DNA from 2 places in the Saccharopolyspora cebuensis genome. Region 1 is predicted to be linked to the other one. Evidence: riboswitches for the same ligand, from Rfam matches in the RefSeq annotation. Region 1 holds a riboswitch; the other holds the start of a gene.
What was found. Region 1 has a riboswitch for glycine ahead of gcvT (glycine cleavage system aminomethyltransferase GcvT). Riboswitches for the same ligand answer to the same signal wherever they lie in the genome.
Positions count from the first base shown of each region.

Region 1 (5,970 bases):
CCACCGTGCGCCAGATCCAGACCCATGATGGTGTCACCCGGCTTGAGCAGCGCGAACATCGCCGCGGCGTTGGCCTGCGCACCCGAGTGCGGCTGCACGTTGGCGTACTCCGCACCGAACAGCGCCTTGACCCGGTCGATGGCCAGCCGCTCGACCACGTCGACGTGCTCGCACCCGCCGTAGTACCGCTTGCCCGGGTAGCCCTCCGCGTACTTGTTCGTCAGGACCGAACCCTGCGCCTCCAGCACCGACCGCGGCGCGAAATTCTCCGAAGCGATCATCTCCAGCGTGCTCTGCTGGCGGTTCAGCTCGGCACCGACCGCCCCCGCCACCTCGGGGTCCACCGCGGCGAGCTGGTCGTTGAACAGGTCAGGTGTCGACATGGTGTTGCCTCCTGTAGTGATCTCTCAGGCGTTGCGGCGGTAGAAGGGGAGCTCGACGACCTCCACCGGCGCGGTCCTGCCCCGGATGTCCACCTGCAGCGCGGTGCCCGGCGCGCTGTGCGCCCGGTCCACGTAGGCCATCGCCACCGGGTGCCCCAGCGTCGGCGACGGCGCACCGCTGGTGACCTCGCCGACCTCGGTGCCCGCGTCGTCGAGGACCCGGTAGCCGTGCCGGGGAGCGCGGCGCTGGTCGGTGGTCAGCCCGACCAGGGTGCGCGCGGTGGGCTGCTCGGCGACCGCGGCCAGCGCCGCCTTGCCGACGAAGTCGCCCGGCTTGTCGAGCTTGACCACGCGGCCCAGGTTGGCGTGGAACGGGGTCAGCTCGGTGGAGAGCTCGTGGCCGTGCAGCGGCATCCCGGCCTCCAGCCGCAGCGTGTCCCGGCAGGACAGCCCGGCGGGCCGCAGCTCGTGCTCGGCGCCCGCCTCGGTCAGCGCCTGCCAGATGGCCGCCGCGTCGCCCGGCGCGGTGAACAGCTCGAAGCCGTCCTCGCCGGTGTAACCGGTGCGGGCCAGCAGCACCGGGTGACCGGCCACCGCGCTCCGGTAGCCGGCGAAGTACTTGACCTCGGTGAGGTCGGTGTCGGTCAGCGGGGCCAGGATCGCGGCGGCGCGGGGGCCCTGCACCGCCAGCAGCGCGTACTCCTCGGAGACGTCGGCGAACTCGGCGTCGAACCCGCCGACGCGCTCGGCGAGCTCGGCGGCGACCACCGCGGCGTTCGCGGCGTTGGCCACCACCAGGTACTCCTGCTCGGTGAGCCGGTAGACGATGAGGTCGTCGAGCACGCCGCCCCGCTCGTCGCAGAGCATCGTGTAGCGGGCGCGGCCCGGTTTGATCCCCGACGCCTTCGCCACCAGCGCGTGGTCCAGGGCCTCGGCGGCCTGCGGGCCGCTGATCCGGAGCTCGCCCATGTGGGTGAGATCGAACAGCCCCGCGGCGGTGCGCACGGCGTGGTGCTCGGCGGTGTCACCGGAGTACCGCAGCGGCATCCGCCAGCCCGCGAACTCGGTGAAGGTGGCGCCGAGCGACTCGTGCACCTCGTGCAGCGGGGTCCGTCGTGGCGACGACATGGCTATGGCTCCTCCTGGTGGGCGCGGGTCGGCGGACGAGGGGCCGGTCAGCCGCGCGAAGCACAACCATATCCGGGGCACCCCGACGTCGACCTGCGCGGGTTCGCGCTGGTCGGGGTCTCCCCGGAGTCATTGGCCTGAGAGTTTCACCGCGGTCCGGCGCCAGGACACCGGGCGGCTTGCACCGTGGGCGAGGAGCGGGGCTCCTGCTTTTCTCCGTGTTCGCCTGCTGTCGCGCGGTGCCGGTGCCTGAGAGTTTCTTGGGGAGATTGCTCCTTCGGCGCCCCGTGACGTGGGGTCTCTCCCGCACGACGTCGTCGGCGCGGTCTTGAGTTGTGGGCCGGTCGGATTCGGACGCTACGGAGGTGCGGGAAGCCAGTCAACACAACGCGAGGGTGATCTCAGGTGGAAGGTGTGGTGGTCCTTGTGCGTGGCGGTGCCAGTGGCGGAACCTCAGCGGCCTTCTCGTCGGGAAGGTGTTGTGGTCCGGTTGCGTGACGGTGCGGGTGGCGGAACCTCAGCGGCCTTCTCGCTCCGGGCGCCCTTCCTCATGTACCAACCACGTACACAGCGTCAGGGCGTCCTCGCGAGAAGACCGCTGAGAACCCGCGGCGGTGCCGGTTGCTCAGGTGGGGCAAGACGTAAGCGGCTTTCGCCGCTTGCCTGACGGCGGTTGGGCGAGCTTGCGGGTTCGGCTGGAAGCGGCTGGCGCCGCTTGCCTGGCGGTGGTGCTTCTTGTGCGCGAGTGCAGGAGCGTTCGCCCGTTCGTGAAGTGAGTGAGGGGCACCCTTGTCCGAGTTACTTGGGCAAGGGTGCCCCTCACTCAGGTCGCAGACGGGTGAACGGGAGCCCGTGGCGGTCGGGTGGCTCAGTCGGGCTTGGTGGTGAGGTCGTGGTGGAGGCGGGTCAGGCTGTCGACCAGGGCGGCGAGTGCGAGCTCGAAGCTGTCCGCGTCGATCTCGGCGGCGTGCTCGCGCAGCAGGTGGGCCCGGTCCAGGTGGGGGAAGCGCTCGTCGTAGACCTCCGCCTCGTCGGGGAAACCGGCCGAGAAGGAGCCCATCGCCGAGCCGACCACCAGGTACTTGGTGGAGGCGCCGATCATCGTCGCGTACCGCTGCGGCCAGCCCGCCGAGGTGAGCCCGCCGTGCACGGCGTCGGCGCGGCGCAGCGCGGTCTCCCGCCGGGCCGGGCCGGAGGCCAGGAACGGGACCAGGTGGGGGTGCGCGATGAGCGCGGCCCGGAACGAGCGCGCCCAGGTGCGCAGCCCGGTCGCCCAGTCCTGCTCGAAGCCGCTGACGTCCACGGCGCGCATCACGCCGTCGGCGATCTCGTGCAGCAGCTCGTCCTTGCCGGGCACGTGGTTGTAGAGCGACGCGGCCTTGACGCCGAGCCGGTCGGCGAGCCGCCGCATGGACAGCGCTTCCAGCCCGAGCTCGTCGATGATCTCCAGACCGGCCAGCCGGATGCGGTCCGGCGACAGCAGGGGATTGCTGGGGCGGGGCACGGTCCCTCCTCCTCGGAACACCCTTGCGGGCCTCGTCGCGGCGGTCCTAGACTCCCATAAAACTAACGCCGTTAGTCACAGGGCGCGGAAAGGAAAGCCCCATGGTCGACTTCTCGCTGTCGGAGACCGAGCGCGACATCCGCGACTGGGTCCGCAACTTCGTCCAGCGCGAGCTGGTGCCGCTGGAGCCGGAGGTGCTGCGCCGGGAGCGCGCCGGCGAGCGCGGCCTCACCAAGGACGAGCAGCGGGAGCTCCAGGACAAGGCCAAGCAGGCGGGCTTCTGGGGGGTGCAGACCCCGGAGGAGTACGGCGGGATGGACCTCTCCGCCGTGATGTCGGCGCTCATCGAGGTCGAGCTGGGCCGCACCTTCGTGCCGTTCCGGTTCGGCGGGTACGCCGACAACATCCTCTACCACGCCAACGAGGAGCAGAAGCGGGAGTACCTGCTGCCCACCATCGAGGGCACCCGCAAGTCCTGCTTCGCGATCACCGAGCCGGGCGCCGGGTCCGACGCCAAGAACCTGCGCACCACCGCGCGCAAGGAAGGCTCGGAGTGGGTCGTCAACGGCGAGAAGACGTTCATCACCGGCGGCATCGACGCCGACTTCGTGATGGTGTTCGCGGTCACCGACCGGGAGAAGGGGGCCGACGGCGGCGTCACCTGCTTCCTCGTCGACCGCGACATGGGCTGGAAGTCCGAGCCGATCGACATCATGGGCCCGTGGGAGCGCCGCCCCGCCGCGCTGGTGTTCGACGAGGTCCGGGTGCCCGAGCGCAACGTGCTCGGCGAGGTCGGGAAGGGCTTCCGGCTGGCGATGCAGTGGATCGGCCGCGGCCGGTACCTGCTGCCCGCGCACGCCCTCGGCGCCTGCGAGCGGCTGCTGGAGATGGGCATGGACTACGCCAAGACCCGCGAGACCTTCGGCGAGCCGATCGCCGAGCGGCAGGCGATCCAGTGGATGGTGGCCGACTCCGCGGTGGAGATCGAGGCGCTGCGCTGGCTGGTGCTGCACGCCGCGTGGCAGGTCGACCAGGGCGGCGACTCCCGGCACGCCCAGTCCATCGCCAAGCTCTACGGCGGCACCCGCGCCGGGGAGATCGTGGACCGGGTGCTCCAGATGCACGGCGGCATGGGCTACACCAAGGAGCTGCCCATCGAGCGCTGGTACCGCGACCTGCGGCTGCTGCGGATCTTCGAGGGCACCGACGAGATCCAGCGCCGCACCATCGCCCGCAACCTCCTCAAGGGCCACGCCTCGGTCTCCGGCGCCCTCGGCTGACCGTCCCGTCCCTGGTCAGGGGGTACCTTCATCCGGCACAGTCGGATGCAGGTGCCCCTCGCTCATTCCCCTTCCGGGTGAAATGGGAGGTGCTGGTGGGGCGGTGGCCGGTGGGCGGTTCGCCGAGATCGTCGGGAGCCGGCCGGGAGTGGGTACCCTGGGGGTGGAGTTGATCGCGGCTCGACCGCGCCCGGCCGGAGCTGAGGAGACGCTATGTCGTTGTTCAAGAAGGTCAGCCAGTTCGCCAGCAGCCCGCAGGGCCGCAAGGCGATGGAGCAGGCGAAGAAGTACGCCTCCGACCCCAAGAACAAGGAGAAGATCGACCAGGTCAAGAACAAGCTGTTCGGCAAGGGCAAGGGCCACTGACCGAGGCTTCCGCGACCCCCGGTCCGCCCGGGGGTCGTTTTCACGCGCCGGGCGCGTAGCGCACCACCGGCACCGGGCCGCTCCCGGCGGGAACGTCCCGCAGCAGCCCGACCACGGCGTCCACGGTGTCGGCCGCCAGGTCGGCGAGCGCCACGTGCGCGGTGGCCCCGGCCGCCCGCGCCGTGCGCAGCGCCGGGACCAGGCCGCGCACCAGGGCCTCGGCGGCGGGCCGGTTCTTCACCCACAGCTGCTCGAAGCCGGTGACCAGCACCGCCTCGCACCCCGATCCCGTCAGGGCCCCCTCCACCGACGCCGCTCCGGGGGTCAGGGCGCCCAGCAGCGCACCCAGGTCCGGACCGCCGCGCGCGTCCAGCACGGCGCTGCGCTCCCGCCCGGTGAAGGCCCCGTGCAGCGACGGCGGGAGGTCCAGGTGCACGGCCACCGGCTCGCCGTCCACCGGCGCGAGCCGCCCCGGGGGCAGGTCGTGCACCACGATCGGCTCCGGCGGACGGCGGTGGAAGGTGATCTGCGGGTCGTAGGGCTCGTCGGGGTCGTCGAACACCTCCACGACGAACTCCCGGTCCGGGAACTCGGCGGCCAGCAACGCCCGCCAGCAGTCGGCGAGGGTGTTCACGAGCGTGGACAGGTCCGCATCGTGCGGCTCCAGGTCATCGTTGCCGAAGAGGTCCTGGAGCGACAGCAGGTTCGAGTGCCGTTCCACGAGGTCGATCCGATCGTCGAACCTCCTGAAGAACGTGTCGATCGCCTGCCGCCGGTCGCCGCTGTCGTCGGCGCTGGATCCCGAGAAGAACATGCCCCCCCGGTGCTCGATGAACTCCGGGCGGAACAGCCACTGGGCGGCGAGCACGAATTCGATCCCGCCGCCCCACCCGAGGAAGCTGAGCGGCGTGAACCCGGGACCGTTCGTCTTGCGCCACGGGTCCAGGAAGCTGGGGAAACGACGGGGCTCGGCACCGTCCTGCTCATTCATCGGTAGTCCGTTTCCTGTTCTTCCGCGTTCCGCACCTCGGATTGTCCGACGTGGACCTCACCGGTCTTGGGGTTCGTGTGCAACGAGAACTCGTGCACGTGCCCGGTCATGCCCCCGTGCGTGCCGACGATGTCGACGCGCTTGATGATAAAGCCGCGTTCGTCGTAGACGGAGTAGCTCGTGATCGCTCCCGTCCCAGGTGGATTCCGCAGGAAGAGGACCTCGTTCGGGTCGGCTTCCTTCGGCAGCTTCCGGCCGCCGCGTCCTCGGCCCGGCTCGGTCCACTCCGAACCGTTGGCGATGAGTTCTCGGGCGTGC
Region 1 is NZ_BAABII010000017.1:91,470-97,439, reverse strand. Features, by position in the region: partial or broken gene ABD976_RS24190 (PLP-dependent aminotransferase family protein) at 1-383, opposite strand, end outside; gene gcvT (glycine cleavage system aminomethyltransferase GcvT) at 408-1,511, opposite strand; glycine riboswitch at 1,628-1,738, opposite strand; glycine riboswitch at 1,739-1,828, opposite strand; gene ABD976_RS24180 (TetR/AcrR family transcriptional regulator) at 2,380-3,015, opposite strand; gene ABD976_RS24175 (acyl-CoA dehydrogenase family protein) at 3,117-4,295, shown strand; gene ABD976_RS24170 (hypothetical protein) at 4,509-4,661, shown strand; gene ABD976_RS24165 (hypothetical protein) at 4,702-5,652, opposite strand; gene ABD976_RS24160 (WXG100-like domain-containing protein) at 5,649-5,970, opposite strand, start outside.

Region 2 (24,795 bases), on a different contig from region 1:
AGCCACCGATGAAGGAGAAGCTCCGCATACCCGAAGCGAACCTCACGACCTGGTGGGAAGCGCCGATCGGGGTGTTGCGCGGCATCAGGGATGAACGGCACGGGCGCACCCTCACCGGGTCTCCGTTCGCCCGACTCGAGTTCGCCGACGGCTCCTCGCTGCTGATCCGGCAATGATCCCGTCCCTGGAACACCTCGTGCTCAGCGCCCGGTCGTGGTGGTGCGAACCGGGCGAGCCGATCCTGTGGTCGTTCCTGGACCCGTTCCGGGTACCGCTGTTCGAGGTGCGCGGCCTGACCGAGCACGGGAAGAAGCAGCGCAACCTGCTCACCCGCGCCGCGTTCCAGGTGGGAGCCATGCCCGCTCGGCTCAGCGCGTGGTCCTCGTTCAACGCCGAGGAGAACGCCGACCAGCGCGCCGTACCGTCCGCCATCGTCACGGCCCGCGTCGTCGATTCGCTCGCGGTGCGGCTGACCGGGACGGACGGCACCGGCATCACCGGACGCGATCCGGGCATCGTGGTCGCGACACCGGGTCGGCTCGCCGTGCTGGAGGTTGCCGAGAACCCCGCCGGCGCCGGTGCTTTCGACGCCGTGCGCACGTACGCGGGCGCGGTGTACAACCTCGCCGAGGACTTCGCCGGGACCCTGGGCTCCACGCACAACACGCGCGGGCGGTACTTCGACCACCAGGGGCGGACTCGGACCCCGGAGGTCGTCGAGCGGGGTTGCGTGGCCACCGACCGGATCTCCGGGTTCGACGTGGTGGACCGGACGTTCCGCGGGCTCGGCTACGACGCCGAGAACCGCCGCGGGAAGTACCTGCGGATCGGTTTCGACGACGGCTCCGCGCTCGAACTGGACGTGCCCGGTGGCGCCGACCCGGACCGGGTCCTGCGCCTCGTGCGCGGAGAGGAGGCCCGGTGGTAGCCCGCCCCGCCGACCTGGCGCAGGTCGCCGAGCACACCTGGCTGCGGCCGGGCGAGACCTTCGAGCGGATCTTCGAACGGCGGCCCGGCTTCCTGGTGTCCACCGTGGCCGGGCGGACCTCCGTCCCGCACGAGCCGCCGGGTCCGGTGCCGCGCTGCACCCAGGAGGTCTCCGACAGCTACCTCCGCCCGTCCGAACTGGTCACCGAGCACGGCTACCTGGGCGACGAGTGGGTGCACGACCACGGCGTGCGCGGCTGGGCCACGGCGAGCCGCGCCGAAGACGCCGCCGCGCGGGTCGCGGACCTGCTCACCGCCGGGAACGGCTACGCCTGGCTGGTGGCCACCGCGCAGCGGATCGCCGTCGTCATCCCGGCCCGGTACACCGACGTGCCGCCGGACCGGCTGCCGCCACCGGCCCCGGTGCGCGGGCTGGAGACATCGCTGGTGACCTGGTGGGAAGCGCCGCCGTCGGTGGTGCGCGGCGTGCGCGACGAACTGCTCGGGCGCACGTTCAGCGGCGCCCCGTTCGCGCGGGTCGACTTCACCGACGGCTCTTCCCTGCTGCTCCGGCAGTGAGGATGACAGCAGGGGAATCTTCCTCTCACCGGTGACAGCAGGGGAACCTTCCTCTCACCCATGACAGCAGGGGAACCTTCCTCTCACCGGTGACAACAGGGGAACCTTCCTCTCACCCATGACAGCAGGGGAACCTTCCTGTCATCCGCCCAGCCGGGACAACCGACGGGCGGAGGGCACGGCGTGAGGACCGAGCCGGCGCACGGCCCGGTGGAGCTGGCCGTGCGGCTTGCGGCGCCGGAGCTCGGCGGGGATGGCGAGCCCGGCCGAGCGGAGCGCGACCAGACCGGCGGTGGTGGCCGCCCCCGGGTAGGCGCGCTCACCGTGCAGCCGCCGGGCCCAGCCGGGCAGCGCCGAGTACGCCAGGTGCCCGACGGGGCGGTAGCCGAGGTTCACCGGCCACGCGCGGGCCCCGGTGAACGGGTGGTGCAGGAAGCGGCGCACGAGGTCGGCGTCCGCGGTGCGCCGCAGCTGCGGTCGCACCTCGGCGAAGTAGGCGGCCATCTCCCGGCGGGATCCGGGCACGTCTGCCGGGTCGAGCCCGACGAGTGCGGCGCTGCGGCGCTGCTCGTCGAAGTAGCGGTCGCAGAGCCGGTCGGTGAGCGGGAATCCGGCGCGCCGGACGACGGCGGCGAACATGGCGACCTCGGCGCAGTGCACCCAGCGCAGCAGGTCGGGTTCGTCGAGCCGGATGGTGCTGCCGTCGCGCCGGTCGACGGCGGTGAGCACCCGGTGCACGCGGCGCACCCGCGCCGCGGCCCGCTCGACCTCCTCGCGGGTGCCGTAGGTGCTGACGCCGACGAAACCGCTGGTGCGCAGCAGCCTGCCGAGCGGGTCGGCCTGGAAGCGGGAGTTCTGCACCACCCCGGCGACCGCGCGCGGGTGCAGCGCCTGCAGGTGCAGGCTGGCGATCCCGGCGACCCACATGGCCGGGTCGGCGTGCAGCTGCCAGGTGACGGTGTCCGGTCCGAAGACGCCCGCGTCGGTCATCCGCGGCCTCCGGCGATGAGCACCGGCACGAGCTGTTCGGCGGCGGTCAGCGAGCCGTGCTGCCCGCGCAGCGAGGACTCACCGGGTTCGACGGCGGACCGGATCACGCCGGACTCGCGCATCACCGCGAGCACGTCGCCGATGCGCGGCCGGACGTCGTCGGTGACCACCGGGCCGAACCAGCCCTCGTCGATGGACTGATCGCCGGTGAGCACCGCGCCCCGGTCGCCGATGGTCTCGCGCCAGGCGGCGAGGACGTCCTCGCGCGCGCCGGGTTCGGCGTAGACGTGGCGGGCCCGGACCTCGCCGCCGAGCAGCCGGACTCCCTCGCGCAGCGCGGGTTCGCGGTCGGCGTCGAGCACCTGCTCGCGGTCGATGCCGACCATCCCGTGATCGGCGACCACGGCCAGCACGGTTGAGGCGGGCAGCCGCTCGGCGACTGCGGCGACGAGCCGGTCGACCTGTGCGAGTTGCAGCCGCCACGGCAGCGAGCCGGGGCCGTGCTGGTGGCCGAGCATGTCGAGGTGGCCGTGGTAGCCGTAGCAGAGCGCGGGCCCGTCCGCGTGGAGGGCGGTGAGCAGCTCGGCGGCCAGGTCGCCGAGCGCGTGGGTGCCGCGGAACCGGGCGCCGCGCAGGGCGGCCCGGGTCAGGCCGGTGTCGTGGAAGTCGGCGGGCACGGCGATGCGGACGTCGATCCCGGCCGCGGCGGCCCGGTCCATCGCGGTCGGCTCGGGTTGGGCGCGTTCCGGTGGCCAGCGGCGCAGCAGGCTGCGGCGGTGTCCGGCGGCGTCCTCGGCGGTGCCGTGGGTGGACCAGCTCAGCGGGTGCAGCAGGCCGCCGCCGGGTTCGGCGAAGGTGTAGCCGACGACGCCGTGCTCCCCGGCGCAGCGCCCGGTGCCCAGCGAGGTGATGCTGGTGGCGGTGGTGGTCGGGAATCCGGCGGTCAGCGGCGGGGCGCCGAGCAGCGAGGCCAGGTACGGCGCGTCGGCGGCGTGCTCCCGCAGCAGTTCCCAGCCCATCCCGTCGACCAGCAGCACGGCCGCGCTGCGGCATTCCGGGAACCCGATGGTGTCGGTGCACCCGTCGACGCCCAGCGCGCCCAGCAGCGAGGGCACGACGTCGGGCAGGCCCCGCCCGTCGCGGTCCGGTGCGACGATCCAGTCCAAAGCCGTCTCCCCTCCGGGGCGTGCCTGGCAGCGTACCGGCGGTGCGCGGCGCTGACGAGCAGCTCGCGGCGGCTACAAGCCCATGGTGCGGCCGATGATCTCCTTCATGATCTCGGTGGTGCCGCCGTAGATGGTCTGCACCCGGGCGTCCAGGAACGCCTTGGCGATCGGGTACTCGGACATGTAGCCGTAGCCGCCGTGCAGTTGCAGGCAGCGGTCCACGACGCGCTGGTTCATCTCGCTGACCCACCACTTGGCCATCGCGGCGTGCTCCACGCCGAGCTCGCCGCGCACGTGCTCGCGGATGCAGCGGTCGGTGAACTCGCGGGCCACCTGCACCTCGGTGGCCATCTCGGCGAGCGCGAAGCGGGTGTTCTGGAACTTGCCGATGGGGCGGCCGAACGCGGTGCGGGTGCGGCAGTGCTCGGTGGTCAGCTCCAGCACGGTGGCCGCGGCGGCGGCCGCGGCGACGGCGATGGACAGCCGTTCCTGCGGGAGGTTGCGCATCAGGTGGATGAAGCCCTGGCCCTGCTCGCCGAGCAGGTTGGCGGCCGGGACGCGCACGTCGGTGAAGAACAGCTCGGCGGTGTCCTGCGCCTTCATCCCGATCTTGTCGAGGTTGCGGCCGCGTTCGAAGCCGGGCATGCCGCGTTCGACGACCAGCAGGCTGATCCCCTCGTGCCCGGCGTCCGGGTCGGTGCGGGCCACCACGATCACCAGGTCGGCGAGGATGCCGTTGGTGATGAAGGTCTTCTGCCCGTTGAGCACGAAGTCGTCGCCGTCGCGGACCGCGCTGGTGCGGATGCCCTGGAGGTCGCTGCCCGCGCCGGGTTCGGTCATCGCGATGGCCGTGATCAGCTCGCCGGAGCAGAACCCGGGCAGCCAGCGCTGCTTCTGCTCCTCGGTGGCCAGCGACGTCAGGTAGGGCGCCACGATGTCGTTGTGCAGCGGGGAGCCGAAGCCGGAGATCCCGGCGTGGGCGAGCTCCTCGTCGAAGACGGTGTTGAACCGGAAGTCGTCGATGCCGCCCCCGCCGTAGCGCTCCTCGACGGCGAAGCCGAGCAGCCCTTGCGCGCCCGCGGCCCGCCACGCCTCCCGGCTGACCACGCCGTCGCGCTCCCACTGCTCGACGTGCGGGGCGAGTTCCTTGCCGATGAAGGTCCGCACCGCCTCGCGGAAGGCGTCGTGCTCGGGTTCGAAGATCTCCCTGCGCATGCGGTCACGCTCCCGGGGTCGGATCGAGCAGGTCGGCGGGCACGTCCCAGTCCCGCGCCACCTCGGCGGCGTGGGCGCCGGGCGCGGCGACCGGGCCCGGTGGCGCGTTCGGGGTCCGGCTGAACCGGGGTGCGGCGGCGGGCTGGCGGACCCCGTCGCGCTCGGTGAGGGTGCCGCGGGCCGCCACGTGCGGGTGGTCGGCGGCTTCGGTCATGGACAGCACCGGCGCGACGCACGCGTCGGTGCCCGCGAAGACCTGGGCCCATTCGTCCCGGGTGCGCCGCCTGAACTCGGCGGCGAACCGCTCGCGCAGCGCGGGCCAGTTCGCCGGGTCGTCGCGGTCGGGCACCTCGCCGGTGAGCCCGAGCCCGTCGAGCAGCGCGGCGTAGAACTGCGGTTCCAGCGCGCCGACCGCGACGTGCTCGCCGTCGGCGGTCTCGTAGACGTCGTAGTGGGGCGCCCCGGTGTCGAGCAGGTTGGTGCCGCGCCGGGTGCTCCAGCCGCCCGCGGCCAGGAAGCCGAACAGCATCGACCCGAGGTGCGCGGCGCCGTCGACGATCGCGGCGTCGACGACCTGCCCGCGACCGCTGCCGCGGGCTTCCAGCAGCGCGGCGAGCACCCCGACGGCCAGGTACAGCGCGCCGCCGCCGAAGTCGCCGAGCAGGTTCGCCGGGACCTGCGGCGGCCCGCCTTCGCGGCCGATCGCGTGCAGCATCCCGGTCAGCGCGATGTAGTCCACGTCGTGCCCGGCGGTGCTGGCCAGCGGGCCGTCCTGCCCCCACCCGGTCATCCGCCCGTAGACCAGCGCCGGGTTGTCCCGGGTGCAGTCCCGCGGGCCGACGCCGAGGCGTTCGGCCACCCCGGGCCGCAGCCCTTCGAGCAGGACGTCGGCGCGGGCGGCGAGGGCCCGCACGGCGGCGGCACCGCGCTCCTGCTTGAGGTCCACGACCACCGAGCGCTTGCCCCGGTTGAGCAGGTCGTGGCGGTCGCTGCCCGCGCCGGGCCGGTCGACGCGGACGACGTCGGCGCCCAGGTCGGCGAGCAGCATCGCGCAGAACGGGGCGGGACCGATCCCGGCCAGCTCCACGACCTTGATCCCGGCCAGCGGTCCGCCGCCCATCGCCCACCTCCGGTCCGCACCGATGCGACGCGATCAGTGTTACACCGTTGGTGTCACAGCGGTCAAGGAGTAGCGTGGCGGCCATGCTCCGTACCGCCGACGCCGAGCTGACCATCGACGAACTGGCCCAGCGCGCCGGGATCACCGTGCGCACGGTGCGGTTCTACGCCTCGCGCGGGCTGCTGCCCCCGCCCCGGCTGCGCGGCAGGCTCGGCGTCTACGGCGCCGATCACCTGGCCCGGCTCGACCTCGTCCGGGACCTGCAGGCGCTGGGGTTCACGCTGTCGGCGATCGAGCGGCACCTGGAGCGCATCCCCGCCGACGCCGGTCCCGACGAGCTGGCGCTGCACCGCGCGCTGATCGCGCCGTGGACCGACGAGCACAGCGAGGACCTCGACCGCCACGAGCTCGACCGCCGCTGCGGCAGGCACCTCGACGACGACCGGATCGACCAGCTCGTGGAACTCGGCGTGCTGGCCCGCCTCCCCGACGACGAGCGGCTGCGGCTGCCCAACCCGGCGATGCTCGGCTTCGGCCTGCAGATCCTGGACCTCGGGCTGCCGCTGGACATGCTGGTGCGCGCCAAGGAGATCGTCGACTCCCACACCACCCAGATCGCCACCGAGCTGCGCGAGCTGTTCGTCGCCAACGTGCTGCGCCCCTACGTCGAGGCCGGCCGTCCCGAGCAGGAGCGCGAGCGGGTCCGCGAGGTCACCGACCAGCTCCGGCCGCTGACCATCCAGGTGCTGGTCAACGGTTTCCAGCAGGCCGTGAACGGGGTCATCCGGGACCACGTCTGACCGCACCGGGTCGGTGGCCGGTCACTCCCGGGCCCAGCGCCGCGGATCGCCCGTGATGACCAGGCACACCACGGTGACCAGCGCCCCGCCGACGAGGTAGGCGGCGATCGGCCAGGACGCCCCGCCCGCGACGCCGAGCAGCGCCGTCGCCACGAACGGCGAGAGCCCACCGCCGAGCACCGACCCGCTCTGGTACCCCAGCGACACCCCGGTGTAGCGGACCCGGGTCGGGAACAGCTCCGCGCAGAACGCCGCCATCGGGCCGAACACCGCGGCCGATCCAGCGTAGCCCAGGCACATCGCCAGCACGATCAGCGCCGGTTCGGCGGTGTCGAGCAGGAGGAACATCGGCAGCGCGTAGAGCGCGAGGAAGATCCCGCCGCCGAGCATCACCCGGGTCCGGCCGAGCCGGTCCGACAGGTGCGCGAACAGCAGGATCCCGGCGATCTGCGCGGCCGACCCGCACAGGCTGGCCAGCAACATCAGGTCGCGCGGGGCGCCGAGCGCCTCGGTGCCGTAGGTCAGCAGGAACGTGGTGAGGATGAAGATGAACGTGTTGAAGCCGAGGTTGACCCCGGCGGCGAGCAGGACCTGCCGCCAGGCCCCGGTGAACACCTCGGCCACCGGGGTGCGGGCGCGCTCGCCGCGTTCCCGGATGCGGGCGAACTCCGGGCTCTCGGCCAGCCGCAGCCGCACGTAGAGACCGACCCCGACGAGGACCAGGCTGAGCAGGAACGGGATCCGCCAGCCCCACACCAGGAACTGGTCGCCGGAGACCGCGCCCGCCGCCGCGAACACGCCGGTGGCCAGGAACATCCCGGCCGGTGACCCGAGGAACGTCCACCCGCCGTACCAGCCGTGCCGGTGCGGCGGCGCGTGCTCCACGGCCATCAGCACCGCACCGCCCTGCTCACCGCCGAGGAAGAAGCCCTGCACCAGGCGCAACGCCACCAGCATCAGCGGTGCCCACACCCCGACCTCCTGGTAGGTCGGCAGCACGCCGATCGCCGCGGTGCACGCCCCGGTGACGCTGAGCGTGATCACCAGCATCCGCTTGCGGCCGACGAGGTCGCCGAAGTGGCCGATGACCGCGGCCCCGAGCGGGCGGGCGAAGAACCCGGCGCCGAAGGTGGCGAAGGCCAGCAGCGCACCGACCCACGGATCGCCGGCGGGGAAGAACAGGTGGTTGAACACCACCGCGGCGGCGGTGCCGTAGATCAGGAAGTCGTAGAGCTCGATCGTGTTGCCGACGGCGCTGGCGAACGCCGCCTTCCGCACGGCGGTGCGGTCCGGGGCCAACGGCGTCGTCGCCATCGGTCCTCCCTCCCGTGCCGATGATCACATCCGGCTCCCGGGAAGGTACTCGATGCCCGCTCGCCGGAGAGCGGTTCTTTCGAGCGAAGGCCCGCCGATTTCACGCACGCCCGGTAACCAAAACCGGATCGGGCGTCACACGAAATGGTGTTCTCGCGACATTCCTGCGACGAGGTGGGCGGCCGGGGCGATAGGGAGAGGCGAATCCGCTCACATCGACCTGGAGGAACCACGACATGCCTGCACCACGGCTGATCGGCCGCACGCTGCTCGCCACGGCGGCGCTCGCCGGCGCCGTCGCCGCACCGGCGGCGGCGTCCCCCGAACCGATCAGCGCGCTGCGCCTCGCCGTGCACGGCGAGGCGGTCGGCAGCACCGCGGAGCCCGGCGCGGCATCCCGGACCGCCCTGCTCACCTGCGACCCGGCGGGCGGCACCCACCCCAACGCCGAGGCGGCCTGCACCGACCTGGCCGGGGTGCGGGGCGACCTCACCGCGCTGGCCGAGTCCCGCCCCGCACAGATGTGCCCGCTGATCTACCAGCCGGTGACGGTCACCGCCCAGGGCACCTGGCGCGGCAAGCCGGTCTCGTTCGAGCAGACCTTCTCCAACGACTGCGTCGCGACGTCGAGCACCGGCGAGGTCTTCGCCTTCTGACCGGTTCCGGTGCCGGGCCGAGGCCCGGCACCGGTACGGCTAGCGTGGGGGCATGTCCGACGCACCATCCGGTTCCCGCTGGCCACGGCGGCTCTACGAGTCCGGCGAGGAACCCGACGCCCGCTTCACCCTGGCCAACGAGCGCACCTTCCTGGCGTGGATCCGCACCGCGCTCGCGCTCATGGCCGCCGGGGTCGGCGTCGAAGCGCTCAACGCGGTCAGCCCCGCGCCCGAACCGCTGCGCACCGCCCTGGCCGTGCTGCTGCTGCTCGGCGGGGTGCTGTGCGCCGCCACCGCGTTCACCCGCTGGATGAACACCGAACGCGCGCTGCGCCGGGGCGGCCCGCTGCCCGCGCCCCGGCTCGCCCCGGTGCTGGGCTACGGGCTCGGCGTCATCGGGCTGGCCGCCTGCGTGCTGCTGCTGGTCACCGGGTTCTGACGTGCTCGGACCCTGGGACCCCGGGCTCCAGGTGGAGCGCACCACGCTCGCCTGGCTGCGCACCGCGCTGGCCTTCACCGTCGGGATGCTGGTGTTCCTGCGGTTCATCGTGCACGTCAGCGCCCTCGCCGCCGCCCTCTGCGCGGCAGCGACCCTGCCGCTGGCCGTCGGCGTGGCCGGCTTCGCCTGGCGCAGGCACCTCCGCGTCGACCGCAGCGTGCGCGCCGACCAGCCGCTGCCCGACGGCAGGCTGCCCGCGGCGCTGACCGCGCTGGCCTGCCTGGTCGCGCTCTGCGGCCTGGTCTACGTCGCGCTGTCCTGACCCGCCGCTACGCCAGCCCGGCCGAGCACACCAGCTTCGGCACCAGCCCGGTCAGCAGGTCCTGGTCGCGCGAATCCGTCGGCTGGTACTCGGCGATCGTCAGCCCGGCGACCGCGAACCGGGCGGCCAGCGCCGCGACGGACGACAGCAGCTCGTCGGCCGTCAACCCGCCGGGCACCGGCGTGCCCACCGAGCCGACGATGTCCGGATCCAGCACGTCGAGGTCCACGTGCAGGTGCACCGCCGTGGTCCCCGCCCGCACCGCGTCGCCCACCGCGTCCGGGCGCGCCACCTGCTCCGGCGGCACCACCGCGATCCCGCGCGCGTCGATGCAGTCGATCTCGCCCCGGTCGAGGTCCCGGGTCCCGGCCAGCACGACCTGCGACGGGGCCAGCGGGTTCTCCGGCAGCAACCCGGACGGGCCCTCGCCCAGCAGCGTGCGCAGCACCATGCCGTTGAACGCCCCCGACGGCGAGGACCGCGGCGTGTTCAGATCGGCGTGCGCGTCGAACCACACCACCGCCAAGCCCGCGCCGTAGCGGCGGTGCGCCGCCTCCACCGGCGCGAGGTCCACGCCGCAGTCGCCACCGACGGTGATCAGCGGACCGCCGCCCGCCTGGGCGACCGCCACCCGCGCGGCGGCGAGGTTCGCGGCCAGCACGTCGACGTGGTGCACCCCCTCGCCGGTGACCCCGGTGGCTTCCATCACCGGCACCGCGACCGGCGTGCCGCTGGGCAGCATCGCGGACAGCAGCCCAGCACCCTCGCGCAACCGGCGCGCGGTCGGCGACGCCGACGCCTGCCACTGCGCGAACTCGACGACCGCCACGGGCGTCCTCCCCCTCACCGACTCCGGACATGACTATTGCTCACCGCGCATAGCCATGCAACCACCGGGTGTGACAGCAGGGGAACCTTCCTGTCATGCCTGACGTCCGCGGGGTGGCAGCAGGGGAACTTTCCTCTCACCGGTGACAGGAAGGTTCCCCTGCTGCCACACCCGAAGCGGACGAACCGGACCGTCAGGCGACCTCGAGCCGGATGTCGACGTTGCCGCGCACCGCATTGGAATACGGGCACACCGAATCGGCCTTCTCGACGAGCCGCTGCGCGTGCTCGCGCTCCACACCCAGCACCGAGACGACCAGTGCCACGCCGAGCTGGAACCCGCCGGCACCGTTGTCGCCGATGCCGACCCGTGCCGTGGGCGCGCCGCCCCTGCCGAGGTGTGATCGGATGTGCCGACTGCACCAGAGGAGGTACCGCATGGCCGAGCTGCAGATCGAGGAAGTCACCGCGGGCGACGGCGCCGAGGCGAAGCCGGGCGACACCGTGCACGTCCACTACGTCGGCACGCTGGCCGACGGGAGCAAGTTCGATTCGTCGCGGGATCGCGGCGAGCCGCTGGTGTTCCCGCTCGGCGAAGGGCACGTCATCGAGGGCTGGGACAAGGGCGTCGTCGGCATGCGCGTCGGCGATGTCCGCAAGCTCGTGGTCCCGCCGCACCAGGCCTACGGCGACCGCGGCGTGCCGCCGGTCATCCCGCCCGCCGCGACCCTGCACTTCGAGGTCGAACTGGTCGGGATCGGCTGAGCAGGTGCGAGCAGGGGAACTTTCCTCTCACCCGTGACAGGAAGGTTCCCCTGCTGCCAACCGAGGCCGGACGCGCGCGGCCGCACGAGCGGTGGGAGGAAAGCTCCCCTGCTCGCATCCGTGACAGGAAGGTTCCCCTGCTCGCGCGCGAACAGGCCCGGAACCGGTCAGCCGATGAGTTCGGCGTACTGCTCGGCGGTGAGGACCGGGCCGCTCGCGGTGACGCGCACCTCGAGCAGCCAGCCACTGCCGAAGGGCTCGGCGTTGACCAGCGCGGGATCGTCCACGACGGCGTCGTTGACGGCGACCACCTCACCGGTCACCGGCGCGAACAGGTCGCTGACCGACTTGGTGGACTCCAGTTCACCGCAGGACTGGCCCGATTCGATCGTGTCGCCGACCTCGGGGAGTTGCACGTACACGATGTCGCCGAGGGCCTCGGCCGCGTGCTGGGTGATGCCGATCCGGACCAGCTCGTCGCGGTCCTCGATCCACTCGTGCTCTTCGGTGTAGCTCAGGTTGGCAGGCAGGGTCATCTCGGGAGGCTCCATCGCTTCAGGGGCACGCGGGTGCCCGGGTGTGCTGGGCCTCCCCCTCTGTTTCGGAACCTGAGAGCTTCGCCGCGCGAGCAGCTTGCACCGTGGGTGGGCGTCCTCGTCGACGCGCGCTTTCCAGAGTTGCCTGGCCCGGACGGTCATGGGTGCCTGAGAGTGTGCGGGGAGTCTTGCTCCTTCGGCGCCGTGGTCGCGCTCGGTGAGCGGCCAAGGGCTCTCCCGCCCGGGGTCATCGGCCGATATGCGATTGTCGACGTGCTCAGCAACGATAATCGCGCCTGCCCGGGTGTCAATGCCTCCCGCCCGGTGGGCCGGAGGAAGGGACAGGGGTGCGCGGCGTCCGGGAGCTGCTCGATCGCATGAGCCCGGCCCTGCTGCGCCCGGTGGTCGTTCCGGATCCGACGCGCCGCGTCACCGACGTGGTCATCGCCGAACCGGGTGAACGACCGTCCGCCGGAACGGGGGATCTCGTGCTGGGCGTGGCGGTCACCGATGGTGCCGACGCCGCGGAACTGGTACGCGCGTGCGCTGACCTCGACGCAGCGGCGGTGCTGCTCAAACCACCGCTGGCCGAGCGGCCGGTCGTGGTCGCGGCCGCGGAGCGGGCCGAGATCGCGCTGGTCGAGGTGCGTTCCGGGACCGCGTGGGCCCAACTGGTGTGGCTGGTCCGCGCGGCGCTGGCCGAGGGATCGGACGGCGACCCGCTCAGCGGCGGGCGCGACGACCTGTTCCGGTTGGCCGACGCCGTCGCCGAGGTGGTGGACGCGCCGGTGACCATCGAGGACGCCCGCTCGCAGGTGCTCGCGTACTCCGCGCGGCAGGACATGATCGATCCGGCCCGGGTGTCGACGATCATGGGACGCGGCCAGCCCGCCGACGTGCTCGCGAAATTCCGGGCGCGCGGCACGTTCCGGCAGCTCAGCAAGGGCAGCGCGACGATCTTCGTACCAGCCCAGCAGGACGGCACGCTGCCCCGCCTGGTCGTCGCGCTGCGGGTGGGCGGCGAGTTGCTCGGGTCGATGTGGGCGGTGGTCCCGGACGAGGTCGGCGAGGAACGGGCGGCCGCCTTCGCCGAGACCGCGCCGCTGGTCGCGCTGCAACTGCTGCGCTGGCGGTCCCTCGCCGACACCGAACGGCAGCGCACCGCCGAACAGGTCCGGTTGCTGCTGGAAGGCCGCGCGGGGTGGCGGACCGCGGCGGACGAACTGGCCGTGCGCGACCGGCCGCACCGGGTCGTCGCCATCGACGTCGCCTCCGGCGACGCACCCGCCGAGGCGCACCGGTTGTCGACGTGGGAACGCCTCGACCGCGGCGTCGGACAACGTCCCCTGCTGACCGAGATCGGCACGCTCCTCTACGCGGTGGTCCCCGACGACGACGCCGGATGGCCCGCGCTGCGCGCCGCGCTGCTGGACGACCGGTCGCCCAACCGACCGCTGATCGCAGTCGGCGGCCCGTCCCCGGTGAGCGACCTGGCGGACTCGCGAGCCGAAGCCGAGGAGCTGATCGGGTTGCTGCGCGGCGGGCGGGTCCCGGGCCCGGTCGCGGTGCACGAGCAGGTGTGGCACCGGGTGGTGGTGCATCGCGCCTCCGTCGCCGGACCCGAGATCGGCGCTCTCGGTCCACTGCGACGGCTGCGCGAGCACGATCGCGCACAGGGCACCGACTACCTCAGCACCCTGCACGCCTGGCTACGCCACCCCGGACGGCCGCGCGCGGCGGCCGACGAGCTCCGCGTGCACCCCAACACGTTCCGCTACCGCATGAAGCGCCTGGTCGAGATCGCACCGGTCGACCTCGACGACCCGGACGTCCGCACCGCCCTGCTCATCCAGCTCGCCACCGACCGCTGGGCCCGCGACCGGTAGCCGACCGGCGGCATGGCAGCAGGGGAACCTTCCTGTCACCGGTGAGCGGAAAGTTCCCCTGCTGTCATCTGTGCGAGGAAAGTTCCCCTGCTGCCATCGGTGGGAGGAAGGTTCCCCTGCTGCCACCGTCACCCCGCCGCCGCGATGGCAGGGGCCGGTGGACTGTGCCACGGTGGCGACGAGCGCGAAGGCGGCGACGGGGAAGGCCGTGATGACAGCATTCCGCCCCGCCCTGGGGCTGACCGCCGAGCAGGTGCGCGAGGTGGTCGAGTTGGCCGGCCGAGCGCCCTCGCTGCACAACGTCCAACCGTGGCGCTTCGCGCTGTGCCCCGAGGTGCTGGAGCTGCACGCGGACCCGACGACCCGCCTGCCGCACACCGATCCGGGTGATGCGGAACTGCGGCTGGGGTGCGGTGCGGCGCTGTTCACCCTGCGGGTCGCGCTCGCCCACCACGGGGTCGACGCGGCGGTGGTGCTGCCGCCTCGCCCCGCGGCGGACTCGACGCTGTTGGCGCGGGTGGCCGCGACGTCACGTCCGGACGGTGTTGACGGCCTGTTCCGGTCGATCGAGGCACGCCGCACCAACCGGCGGCCGTTCCGGGCCGATGCGGTGCCGACGAGCGCCCAGCACGCTCTCGCCGGAGCGGTGGAAGCCGAAGGGGCGGTGCTGCACGTGGTGGACCGCGCCGAACGCGCTCGGCTGATCGAACTGGTGCACCGCGCCCACGCCGCGCAGTCCGCCGATCCGGGGTTCCGCGCCGAGCTGGCCCGGTGGACCGGGCGGTCCGGGGAGGAGCGCCGGGGTGTCCCGGTCGAGTCGGCCGGACCGGAGCCGGAACCGCAGGACGAGTGGGTGCTGCGGGATTTCGCGGCGGGCGCGTCGCGACCGAGGGTCCCGGGGAAGGACTTCGAGGACGACCCGCTGATCGTGGTGGTCGCGGTCGGCGGCGTCGACTGGCAGGCGGACGTGCGGGCCGGGCAAGCGGTGCAGCGCATGCTGCTGACCGCGACCGGGCTGGGGCTGAGCGCCTCGTTCCTGTCGCAGGTCGTGGAGGTGCCGGAGACCCGCGACGCGTTGTGCGGACTGCTCGGCGGGACGCTGCGACCGAAGGCGGTGCTGCGGCTGGGCTTCGGCTCTCCCGTGCCGGCCACGCCGCGCCGCGACCCCGCCGAGCTGCTCGTCGAGCCGTCTCCCTGAGCACCTGGTCCACCGCGCTCGCGACGCCTGCTGCCAGCTCCCGGCTGCGGGAACCCTGCACGCGCTGCGACGTACCGGAAGGTGAACCGCGCCGACCCCGCCGACCGTCGCCGACGACGAGCGGCGGGTGACGAGCGCACTGGCGTTCCCGGGAGGCGAGTTCGTCGGCGACACCCCGCACGGCCCGGGAGCGGGTTCATCGCCCGCCACCCGCCCACGGCGTCGAACGAGCGTGGGGAGTCACCGAGCAGCACCCGGCCGGTCCCGTCGCACGCTGCAGCGATGGTCCGGCGGGTCAGTCCTCGTCGCTGTCGTCGCGGGCGAGGAAGGTGGCCAGCCGCTCGGTGGCGTCCTCGAACTCCGGGTTGAGGTCGACGAAGGCGCGCATCCGGTCGGCGACCCAGGACAGCGTGACCTCCTCGTCGCCGCGACGGTCCTCCAGTTCTTCGATGCCGCGGTCGGTGAAGTACACGGATTCCTCCTCATGGGGGCGCACGCATCTGGCGAGCGGGGTTAGTCGGGGATCCGGTCGGGGAACGATCGGCCCCGCCGGTAGGGACAGTGTCCACACCGGTTCGGGACCGATCACCGCGGCCCCCTCGGTCCGGTGTGGAGCGCCACGTCCTCGACGAGCGGCTGGCGGGGTGTTCGGCCACCGTGGTGGACGAGCCACCGATCGGGGAGGGGAACGGATGCCCACCATCGCCATCGTCGGAGCGGGACCTGGGCTCGGGGCCTCGCTCGCCCGCCGGTTCGGCCGCCGCGGGTTCCAGGTCGCCCTGCTCGCCCGCGACGCCGAACGCCTCGACGCCTTGGCCCGCGACCTCGCCGGGGACGGCGTCGAAGCCGAAGGCTTCCCCGCCGACGTGGGCGACCGGCCGTCGCTGATCGACGCGCTGCGCGCGGTCGAACGCCGGTACGGCACCGTCGACGTGCTGGAGTACTCCCCCGCGCCGAGCGGTGCCACCGATCCGCGGCTCGCACCGGTGCACGCGTTGGACGTGACCGTGGCCGACATCCAGCCGCAGGTGGAGCACTACGTCTACGGAGCCGTCACCGCGGCCCGGCAGGTGCTGCCCGGGATGATCGAGCGAGGTAGCGGCACTTTGCTGTTCACCACCGGCGCCTCGTCCACGCTCGTGTTCCCGCCGATGGGCAACGTCGGCATCGCCGGGGCGGCCCTGCGGAACTGGGCGCTCGCGCTCAACGCCTCGCTCGCCGACAAGGGCATCTACGCCGCGCACGTCCCGCTCGCCACGTTCATCGGACAGGGCGGACCGGAGACCTCCGCCGAGACCATCGCGGAGGTCTACTGGGAGCTCTACACCACCCAGGCGGAGCCGGAGCGCCTCTACTCCACGGTGTGAGCGGTGGCAGCAGGGGAACCTTCCTGTCATCCGTGGGAGGAAAGTTCCCCTGCTGTCACCCGCCCGCCAGCACGGCCATCCGTGACAGGAAGGTTCCCCTGCTGCCACCTGTGACAGGAAGGTTCCCCTGCTGCCAGCCGCCGCACGACAACGGGCCGCCGGTTCCGGGGAACCGGCGGCCCGTGGCTGGTGCGGGTCAGGCGAAGGCGGCCTGCACGACCTCCGCCTGCTCGACCTCGTGGACCTTGGCCAGGCCGGTGGCCGGGGCGGCCATCGGCCGCCGCGAGACCCGCTGCAGGCGGCCGAGGAGCTGCGGGAACTGCTCGGGCAGCGCCATGCCGAGGAACGGCCAGGCACCCTGGTTGGCCGGCTCCTCCTGGGCCCACCGGAACTCGGTGGCCTGGGAGTAGCGCTCCAGCACCGCGCCGATCTTGCGGTGGGGCAGCGGGTAGAGCTGCTCCAGCCGCACGATGGCGGTGTCGGTGTGGCCGCCCTTCTCCTTGGCCGCGGCCAGGTCGTAGTAGAGCTTGCCGGAGCAGAACACGACGCGGCGGACCGACGCCGGGTCGGGCTGCGCCGGGTCGTCGATCACCGAGGCGAACTTGCTGTCGGTGAAGTCCTCGACCGAGCTGGTCGCGGCCTTCAGGCGCAGCATCGACTTGGGCGTGAAGACCACCAGCGGGCGGTGGATGCCGTCGAGGTTGTGCCTGCGCAGCAGGTGGAAGTAGTTCGCCGGGGTGGACGGCATGGAGACCGTCATCGACCCCTCGGCGCAGAGCTGCAACCACCGCTCGATGCGCGCCGACGAGTGGTCCGGCCCTTGGCCCTCGTGGCCGTGCGGCAGCAGCAGCACGACGTCGGAGCGCTGGCCCCACTTGGCCTCACCGGAGGAGATGAACTCGTCGATGATGGACTGCGCGCCGTTGAAGAAGTCGCCGAACTGGGCTTCCCACGCCACCAGGGCGTCGGGGTTGGCCACCGAGTAGCCGTACTCGAAGCCCATGGCGGCGAACTCCGACAGCGCCGAGTCGTAGACGAGGAACTTCGCCTGGTCCTCGGAGAGGTTCTGCAGCGGGGTGTAGTCGGTGCCGCTCTTGCGGTCGATGAGCACCGAGTGCCGCTGCCCGAAGGTGCCGCGCCTGCTGTCCTGGCCGGTGAGCCGCACCGGGTGGCCGTCCATGACGATCGAGCCGAAGGCGAGCAGCTCGGCGAAGGCCCAGTCGATGCCGCCCTCGCGCCCCATCTTGGTGCGCCGCTCCAGCACCGGCTTGACCCGGGGGTGCGGGGTGAAGCCCTCCGGCAGGCCGGTCTGCGACTCGGCGATGCGGGTGAGCATCTCCCGGCTGATCGCGGTGGCCAGGCCCTTGGGGATCTGCTGCTCGGATTCGACCGACGGGCTCGGCCCGGCGGGGTGCTTCTCCAGCTCGCGCACCTCGTTGAAGACGTGCTCGAGCTGGGCCGCGTAGTCCTTGAGCGCCTTCTCGGCCTCGTCGACGGTGATGTCGCCGCGGCCGATGAGGGACTCGGTGTAGACCTTGCGGACGCTGCGCATCTTGTCGATGGCGTCGTACATCTGCGGCTGGGTCATCGACGGGTCGTCGCCCTCGTTGTGACCCCGGCGGCGGTAGCACACCATGTCGATCACGACGTCCTTGCCGAACGCCTGCCGGTACTCCACGGCCAGCTTGGCGACCCAGACGCAGGCCTCGGGGTCGTCGCCGTTGACGTGGAACACGGGGGCGCCGATCATCTTCGCCACGTCGGTGCAGTACTTGCTGGAGCGGGAGTGCTCCGGCGCGGTGGTGTAGCCGACCTGGTTGTTGACGATGACGTGCACGGTGCCGCCGGTGCGGTAGCCGCGCAGCAGCGACAGGTTCAGGGTCTCGGCGACCACGCCCTGCCCGGCGAACGCGGCGTCGCCGTGCAGCAGCACCGGCAGCACGGTGAAGCCTTCCTGGCCCTTGTCCAGGATGTCCTGCTTGGCGCGGACGATGCCCTCCAGCACCGGGTCCACGGCCTCCAGGTGCGACGGGTTGGAGGTCAGCGACACCTTGGTCTCACCGTCGCCGAACATCCGGAAGTACTTGCCCTCGGCGCCGAGGTGGTACTTCACGTCGCCGGAGCCGTGCGCCTGGCCCGGGTCGAGGTTGCCCTCGAACTCGCGGAAGATCTGCGAGATCGGCTTGCCGACGATATTGGCCAGCACGTTGAGCCGGCCGCGGTGCGGCATCCCGATGACGACCTCGTCGAGCTCGTGGGCCGCGGAGGTGTCGAGCACCGCGTCCAGCAGCGGGACCACGGTCTCGGCGCCCTCCAGCGAGAAGCGCTTCTGCCCGACGTACTTGGTCTGCAGGAACGTCTCGAACGCCTCGGCCGCGTTGAGCTTGGACAGGATGTACTTCTGCTCGGAGGGCTCCGGCTTGGTGTGCGGCTTCTCGACCCGCTGCTGGAGCCATTCGCGCTCGTCGGGTTCGAGGATGTGCATGTACTCCACGCCGACGGTGCGGCAGTAGGAGTCGCGCAGCACGCCGAGCACGTCGCGCAGCTTGAGGTGCTCCTTGCCCGCGAACCCGCCGACGGCGAACTCCCGGTCCAGGTCCCACAGGGTGAGGCTGTGCGACAGGACGTCGAGGTCCTCGTGCTTGCGCTGCCGGTAGTTCAGCGGGTCGATGTCGGCCATCAGGTGACCGCGGGTGCGGTAGGCGTCGATGAGCTCCAGCACCCGGGCGGTCTTGTCGACGGCGCCCTCGGGGATGTCCTTGGCCCAGCGGATCGGCTCGTACGGGATGCGCAGCGACGCGAAGATGTCGTCGAAGAACCCGTCCTCGCCGAGCAGCAGCTCGTGCATCCGGCGCAGGAAGTCACCGGACTCGGCGCCTTGGATCACCCGGTGGTCGTAGGTGGAGGTCAGCGTGACGATCTTGCTGATCCCCATGTCGACCAGCGCCTTCTCGCTGGCGCCCTGGAACTCGGCCGGGTAGTCCATGGCGCCGACGCCGATGATCGCGCTCTGCCCGGCGGTCAGCCGCGGCACCGAGTGGTTGGTGCCCGACGGGCCGGGGTTGGTCAGCGAGAGGGTGGTGCCGGCGAAGTCGTCGGCGGTGAGCGCGCCGCTGCGGGCCTTGCGGATGATGTCCTCGTAGGCCTGCCAGAACTGGTAGAAGCTCATGTCCTCGCAGCCCTTGATGGAGGCGACCACGAGGTTGCGCGACCCGTCCTTGCCCGGCATGTCGATGGCCAGGCCCAGGTTGACGTGCTCGGGGGTGACCACGGCCGGCTTGCCCTTGGCGTCCGTGCCGTAGTGGCGGTTCATGTTCGGGAAGTCGCGCACCGCCCGGACCAGCGCGTAGCCGATCAGGTGGGTGAAGGAGACCTTCCCGCCCTTGTTCCGCTTGAGGTGGTTGTTGACGACGATGCGGTTGTCGAACAGCAGCTTGGCCGGGACCGCGCGCACGCTGGTGGCGGTCGGCACGGTCAGCGACTGGTCCATGTTCTTGGCGATGGCCGCGGCGGGTCCGCGCAGCGTCTTGACCTCGGCGCCCTCGGACGGCTTCACCGGGGCGGCCTTGGCCGCCTGCTGCGGTGAGGGCTTGGCCGCCGGGGCGTTCGGGGATGTCGGCACCTGGCCGTTGGTGGCACCGGTGCGTGGTGCGGCCGCGGTCGCGGTCCCGGTGGACCCGGCGCTCGACGATGCGGTGCCCGACGCGGTCGCCCCCCGGGTCGCTGCGGCGCCGGCCGCGGTGTTCTCGGTTGCCTGGCCCGGCTTGTAGTCGGCGAAGAATTCGTGCCACGCCGAGTCTACGGCGGAAGGATCTTGGAGGTACCGCTCGTACATCTCCTCGATCAACCACTCGTTGGGGCCGAACTGTGACGCAGGGCTGCTGGACACGGCTCGCGTTCGCCTCGATCCATCTGCTCGTGATTTACAGACACACTCGAGTACCAGGCTAGCGGTCCGACGGGCGCGGCCAGCACGAGTGGTCCACCCCCGGCTACTCGGCCCGACCACAGGATCGATCAGGAAAGCCGAGGTGGGACCGGTTCTCCCCCGTTCGGCTCACGCGGACGCCGGGTGCTCGCCCCTACGATCGCCCGCCCACCGCCGCCAGGTACTCCCCGTGGATTGTCGCCCGCCACCGGTAAGACGTTTCCGCCGCACCGGACATTCCCGCACGGCGGACGCCGGCGTCCGGGTCGTGCACGCCGAACGCGGAGGGTGACCGGTCGGCGACGCGCCGAGTTCCACCGCGGACGTCCGCACCCCGGGACGGGGGCCGCGCTGAATCGTTCACGAGCACGATCAAGTGGCTCCACCGGCTCCGAAACCCGCAGAGTTCCGTTGCTCACACCCGCTGCCCGTGCTCGGCGCGGGACGCGTCCGAGGCCCGCCACAGGCGCGCGTAGCGGCCGTCGGCGGCGAGCAGCGCGGCGTGGTCGCCCTGCTCGACGACCTCGCCGCCGTCCACCACGAGGATGCGGTCGGCCCGCGCCGCGGTGCCCAGCCGGTGCGCCACCACGAACGTCGTGCGGTGCGCGGCGAGCCGGTCGCTGGCGTCGAGCACCAGCGATTCGGTCGCCGGGTCCAGCGCGGCGGTCGCCTCGTCGAGCAGCAGCACGTCGGGGTCGACGAGCTCGGCGCGGGCCAGCGCGACGAGCTGCCGCTGCCCCGCGGACAGGCCGCGCCCGCCTTCGCCGACCTCCTGCCGGAAGCCCCGGGGCAGCATCGCGATCCCCGGCAGCGCCCCCACCGCCCGCGCGGCGGCCTCGATCTCGGCGGGACCGCTGCCGGGCCGCCCGTACCCGATGTTGTCCGCGACGTCACCGCTGAACAGGTGGCCTTCCTGCGGGACGACGGCCAGCCGCCGGTGGAACGCGGTGGGGTCCCAGCCGCGCACGTCGGTGCCGTCGACCAGCAGCGCGCCCTCGGTGACGTCGTAGAACCGGGCGATGAGCTTGATCAGCGTGGACTTGCCCGCACCGGTCGCCCCGACCAGCGCCACCGTCTCCCCCGGTTCGATCCGCAGCGACACCCCGCGCACGGCGCTGCGCTCGGTGCCCGGGTAGCGGAAGGTGACCTCGTCCAGCTCCACCGCACCGGCGAAGCGCTCCGGCACCGCGACCGGGTCGGCCGGGGCGGGCACCGAGGTGGGGGTGCGCAGCAGGTCGGCGATCCGGCGCAGCCCGACCCGCGCCTGCAGGTAGCTGTCGAACACGCCGGACAGCTGTTGCACCGGCGAGAAGAACATGCCCAGGTACAGCAGGAACGCCACCAGCACGCCCGGGGTCAGCCCGCCGGTGGCGACCCGCGCCGCGCCGACGCCCAGCACCACGGCCTGCGCGATCTCGGACAGCAGCGCCACGAACGGGAAGTACGTCGCGATGTAGCGCTGGGCGCGCAGCCGGGAGCGCCGGTAGGCGTCGCTGCGCCGGGCGAACTGGTCGGCGGCGTAGTCCTCCCGCCGGTGCGCCTGGGCGACCCGCAGCCCGGAGACGTTCTCCTGCATGTCGGCGTTGACCGTGCTGACCCGCTCGCGCGCCTCCGCGTAGGCCCGCGAGGACACCCGGCGGAAGACCACCGTCGCCACCAGCAGCACCGGCAGCACCGACATCGCCACCAGTGCCAGCGACAGGTCGGTGACCAGCAGCGCGACCGCGATCCCGACCAGCGTCAGGGCGCTGACCACGAACGTCGCCAAGCCGGTCTGCAGGAACGTCGACAGGGCGTCGACGTCGGTGGTCATCCGGGTCATGATCCGCCCGGCCTGCTCCCGCTCGTAGTAGTCCAGGCCGAGCCGCTGCAGGTGCGCGTAGCTGCGCAGCCGCAGCCGGTAGAGCAGCGTCTCCCCGGTGCGCGCCGCGACCACCGTCTGGAACCGCACGAACAGCCACCCGGCGACGACCACCAGCGCGCCGACCGCGGTCATCTGCCACAGCACCGAGACGTCACCGGTGCCGACCCCGCCGTCGATGCCGTGGCGGACCAGCGACGGCAGCGCCACCGTGGTCGCCGCGTCGCCCGCGACCAGCAGCACCGTCAGCACCAGGCCCCAGCGCAGCGCGCGCAGCATCCGGGACAGCCGGAAGTGCGGGTCCGGGGCGGTCTGGTCGGTGGTCGACGCGGGCGGCTCGTCGCGGGCGGGCGGCAACCGGCGCACGCCCTCCAGCAGCTCCGCGGTCGGCGGCACCGCGAGCCCGTCGGCGCCCCGCGAGACCGCCGCCGCGCCCCCGCCCGGTTCCCCGCCCGTTTCCTCGGCCGGTTCCGGCCACAGCTCCGGGGTGATGCCGTCCGGGCCCGGGATCGCGGTGCGCTCGGCGGTCGCGGTGTCCAGCGACTCCCCCGGCCCGGCCAGCAGGCCGCGGAACAGCGCGCAGCGCTCGCGCAGCTCCGCCTCGGTGCCGACGTCGACGATCCGGCCCTCGTCGAGCACCGCGATCCGGTCGGCCAGCGCCAAGGTGGAGCGCCGGTGCGCGATGAGCAGCGTGGTGCGCTGCGCCGTCACCGAGCGCAGGGTGTCGTGGATCGCCGCCTCGGTCGTCGGGTCCACCGCCGACGTGGCGTCGTCGAGCACCAGCACCCGCGGGTGGGACAGCAGCGCCCGGGCCAGCGCCACCCGCTGCCGCTGCCCGCCGGACAGCGTCATGCCCCGCTCGCCCACCACCGTGTCGTAGCCGGCGGCGAGCTCGCTGATGAACCCGTGCGCCTCGGCGGCCTCGGCGGCGGCGATCACCTCCGCCTCGGAGGCGTCCGGCCGCCCGTAGGCGATGTTGCCGCGGATCGTGTCGGAGAACAGGAACGCCTCCTCGAACACCACGCCGACGGCGCCGCGCAGCGAGTCCAGCCGCACCTGCCGGACGTCGTGCGCCGGCTCCCCCGCCGCCCCGAGGGTGATCGACCCGGCGTGCACGTCGTAGAAGCGCGGCAGCAGCAGCGACACCGTCGACTTGCCCGAGCCGGCCGGTCCGACCACCGCCACCGTCTCACCGGGCCGGACCCGCAGCGACACGTCCCGCAGCACCGGCTGGTCGTGGGTGTAGCCGAAGTCGACGCCGTCCAGCCGCACCTCCAGCGGGGCGTCCGGCAGCGACACGGCGTCCGGCGCGTCGCGGACGTCCGGCCGGGAATCGATCAGCTCGTGGATCCGCTCGACGCCCGCCCGCGCGAGCTGCGCCTGGATCACCACGCTGGACAGCATCCGCGCCGGTCCGCCCAGCATCGACACGTAGCCCGCGAAGGCCACGAACGTGCCCAGGCTCACCTGGTCCTGCAGCACCATCCAGCCGCCGAGGCCCAGCACGCCCACCTGGCCCGCCGACGGCAGGGCGGCCAGGCTGGCGGTCGGCAGCGCGGTCAGCCGCGCGGCCCGCAGCCGCGCGCCGAACAGGGTGCGCGCGCGCCGCTCCAGGCGGGACACCTCGCGCTCCTCCTGCCCGAAGCCCTTCACCACCCGGACGCCGGAGACCGTCTCCTCCACCTGCTGCGCGATGTCGGCGGCCCGCTGCTGCGCGGCCCACGTCGCCGGGAACAGGCGCTTCTTGCTGCGCGCCGTCACCACCGCGATCAGCGGCGCCACCACCAGCGCCACCACCGTCAGCGCCGGGGACAGCCACAGCATCGCCGCCAGCGCGATCACCGCCAGCACCAGCGTGCCCGCCGCCAGCGGCACCATCGACAGCAGCGCGTGCACCAGTTGCAGATCGCTGATCGAGCGGGACACCACCTGGCCGGTGCGCAGCGCGTCCTGCTTGCCGCCGTCCAGCCGCTGCACCGACCCGAACACCGCGCGCCGCAGGTCGTGCTGCACGTCCAGGGCCAGCCGCCCCGCCGTGTACCGGCGCACGAACGCGGCCCCGAACCGGAACACCCCCAGGGCCAGCAGCGCGGCGACCACCCACCCGAGGCGATCCGAGCCGCCCGCGACGGCGTCGTCCACCGCGACCTTCGTCAGCAGCGGGACCGCCGCCTCCAGCCCCACCGCCGTCACCGAGGCGCCCAGCGCCAGCGCGAGCGCCACCGGATGCCGACGGCACGCGGCGAAGAGGCGACGGATCCAGCCGCCGCGGTGCTGGCGGGGATCACCGGAGTCGCTCACCCCGCCAGCCTATGCCGAGCCCCCGACGTCGCAGCCCGGCCCGGGCGGGCGTCGCCCGCCCACCACCCGCAGGTGCGAGCAGGGGAACCTTCCTGTCACAGGTGGCAGCAGGGGAACCTTCCTGTCACCCGTGACAACAGGGGAACCTTCCCGTCACCCATGACAACAGAGGAACCTTCCTGTCACGCATGACAGCAGGGGAACCTTCCTGTCACCCGTGGGAGGAAGGTTCCCCTGCTGCCAGACCTCAGGTGACGTCGCGCCGACGGCTGAGCAGCCAGCCGCCGGCGGCGATGGCGGCGGTGTAGCCCATGAACGTGAGCAGGCTCGCCCACCACGGGTTGCCGTAGCTGCCCCCGGCGAAGAAGTGCAGCAGCTCGAACACCTCCGCCGGGACGTAGGGCTCGTCGGCCCCGGCGACGGCGCTGATGAAGATCGGGACGGCGAGGTTGCCGACGATGCCGCTGCCCGCCGCGACCGGCAGGTACGCGTCGACGCCGGTGCCCGACCCGATCAGGAACGCCGACACGATGAACTCGAAGGCGAACCGGTAGAGGACGAGCGAGAGGATCGCGGCGACGGAGTTCGCGACCAGCG
Region 2 is NZ_BAABII010000019.1:42,611-67,405, reverse strand. Features, by position in the region: gene ABD976_RS25545 (hypothetical protein) at 1-176, shown strand, start outside; gene ABD976_RS25540 (hypothetical protein) at 173-928, shown strand; gene ABD976_RS25535 (hypothetical protein) at 922-1,506, shown strand; gene ABD976_RS25530 (oxygenase MpaB family protein) at 1,648-2,496, opposite strand; gene ABD976_RS25525 (alkaline phosphatase family protein) at 2,493-3,662, opposite strand; gene ABD976_RS25520 (acyl-CoA dehydrogenase family protein) at 3,735-4,877, opposite strand; gene ABD976_RS25515 (CaiB/BaiF CoA transferase family protein) at 4,882-5,997, opposite strand; gene ABD976_RS25510 (MerR family transcriptional regulator) at 6,081-6,797, shown strand; gene ABD976_RS25505 (MFS transporter) at 6,819-8,111, opposite strand; gene ABD976_RS25500 (subtilase-type protease inhibitor) at 8,348-8,767, shown strand; gene ABD976_RS25495 (YidH family protein) at 8,820-9,206, shown strand; gene ABD976_RS25490 (YidH family protein) at 9,208-9,528, shown strand; gene ABD976_RS25485 (arginase family protein) at 9,536-10,357, opposite strand; gene ABD976_RS25480 (OsmC family protein) at 10,551-10,682, opposite strand; gene ABD976_RS25475 (FKBP-type peptidyl-prolyl cis-trans isomerase) at 10,795-11,121, shown strand; gene gcvH (glycine cleavage system protein GcvH) at 11,289-11,657, opposite strand; glycine riboswitch at 11,708-11,802, opposite strand; glycine riboswitch at 11,803-11,907, opposite strand; gene ABD976_RS25465 (PucR family transcriptional regulator) at 12,005-13,543, shown strand; gene ABD976_RS25460 (Acg family FMN-binding oxidoreductase) at 13,755-14,741, shown strand; gene ABD976_RS25455 (DUF6104 family protein) at 15,037-15,213, opposite strand; gene ABD976_RS25450 (SDR family NAD(P)-dependent oxidoreductase) at 15,434-16,108, shown strand; gene ABD976_RS25445 (multifunctional oxoglutarate decarboxylase/oxoglutarate dehydrogenase thiamine pyrophosphate-binding subunit/dihydrolipoyllysine-residue succinyltransferase subunit) at 16,305-19,943, opposite strand; gene ABD976_RS25440 (ABC transporter ATP-binding protein) at 20,452-24,198, opposite strand; gene ABD976_RS25435 (ABC-2 transporter permease) at 24,446-24,795, opposite strand, start outside.
Region 2: another riboswitch for glycine. It lies ahead of gcvH (glycine cleavage system protein GcvH); the one in region 1 lies ahead of gcvT (glycine cleavage system aminomethyltransferase GcvT).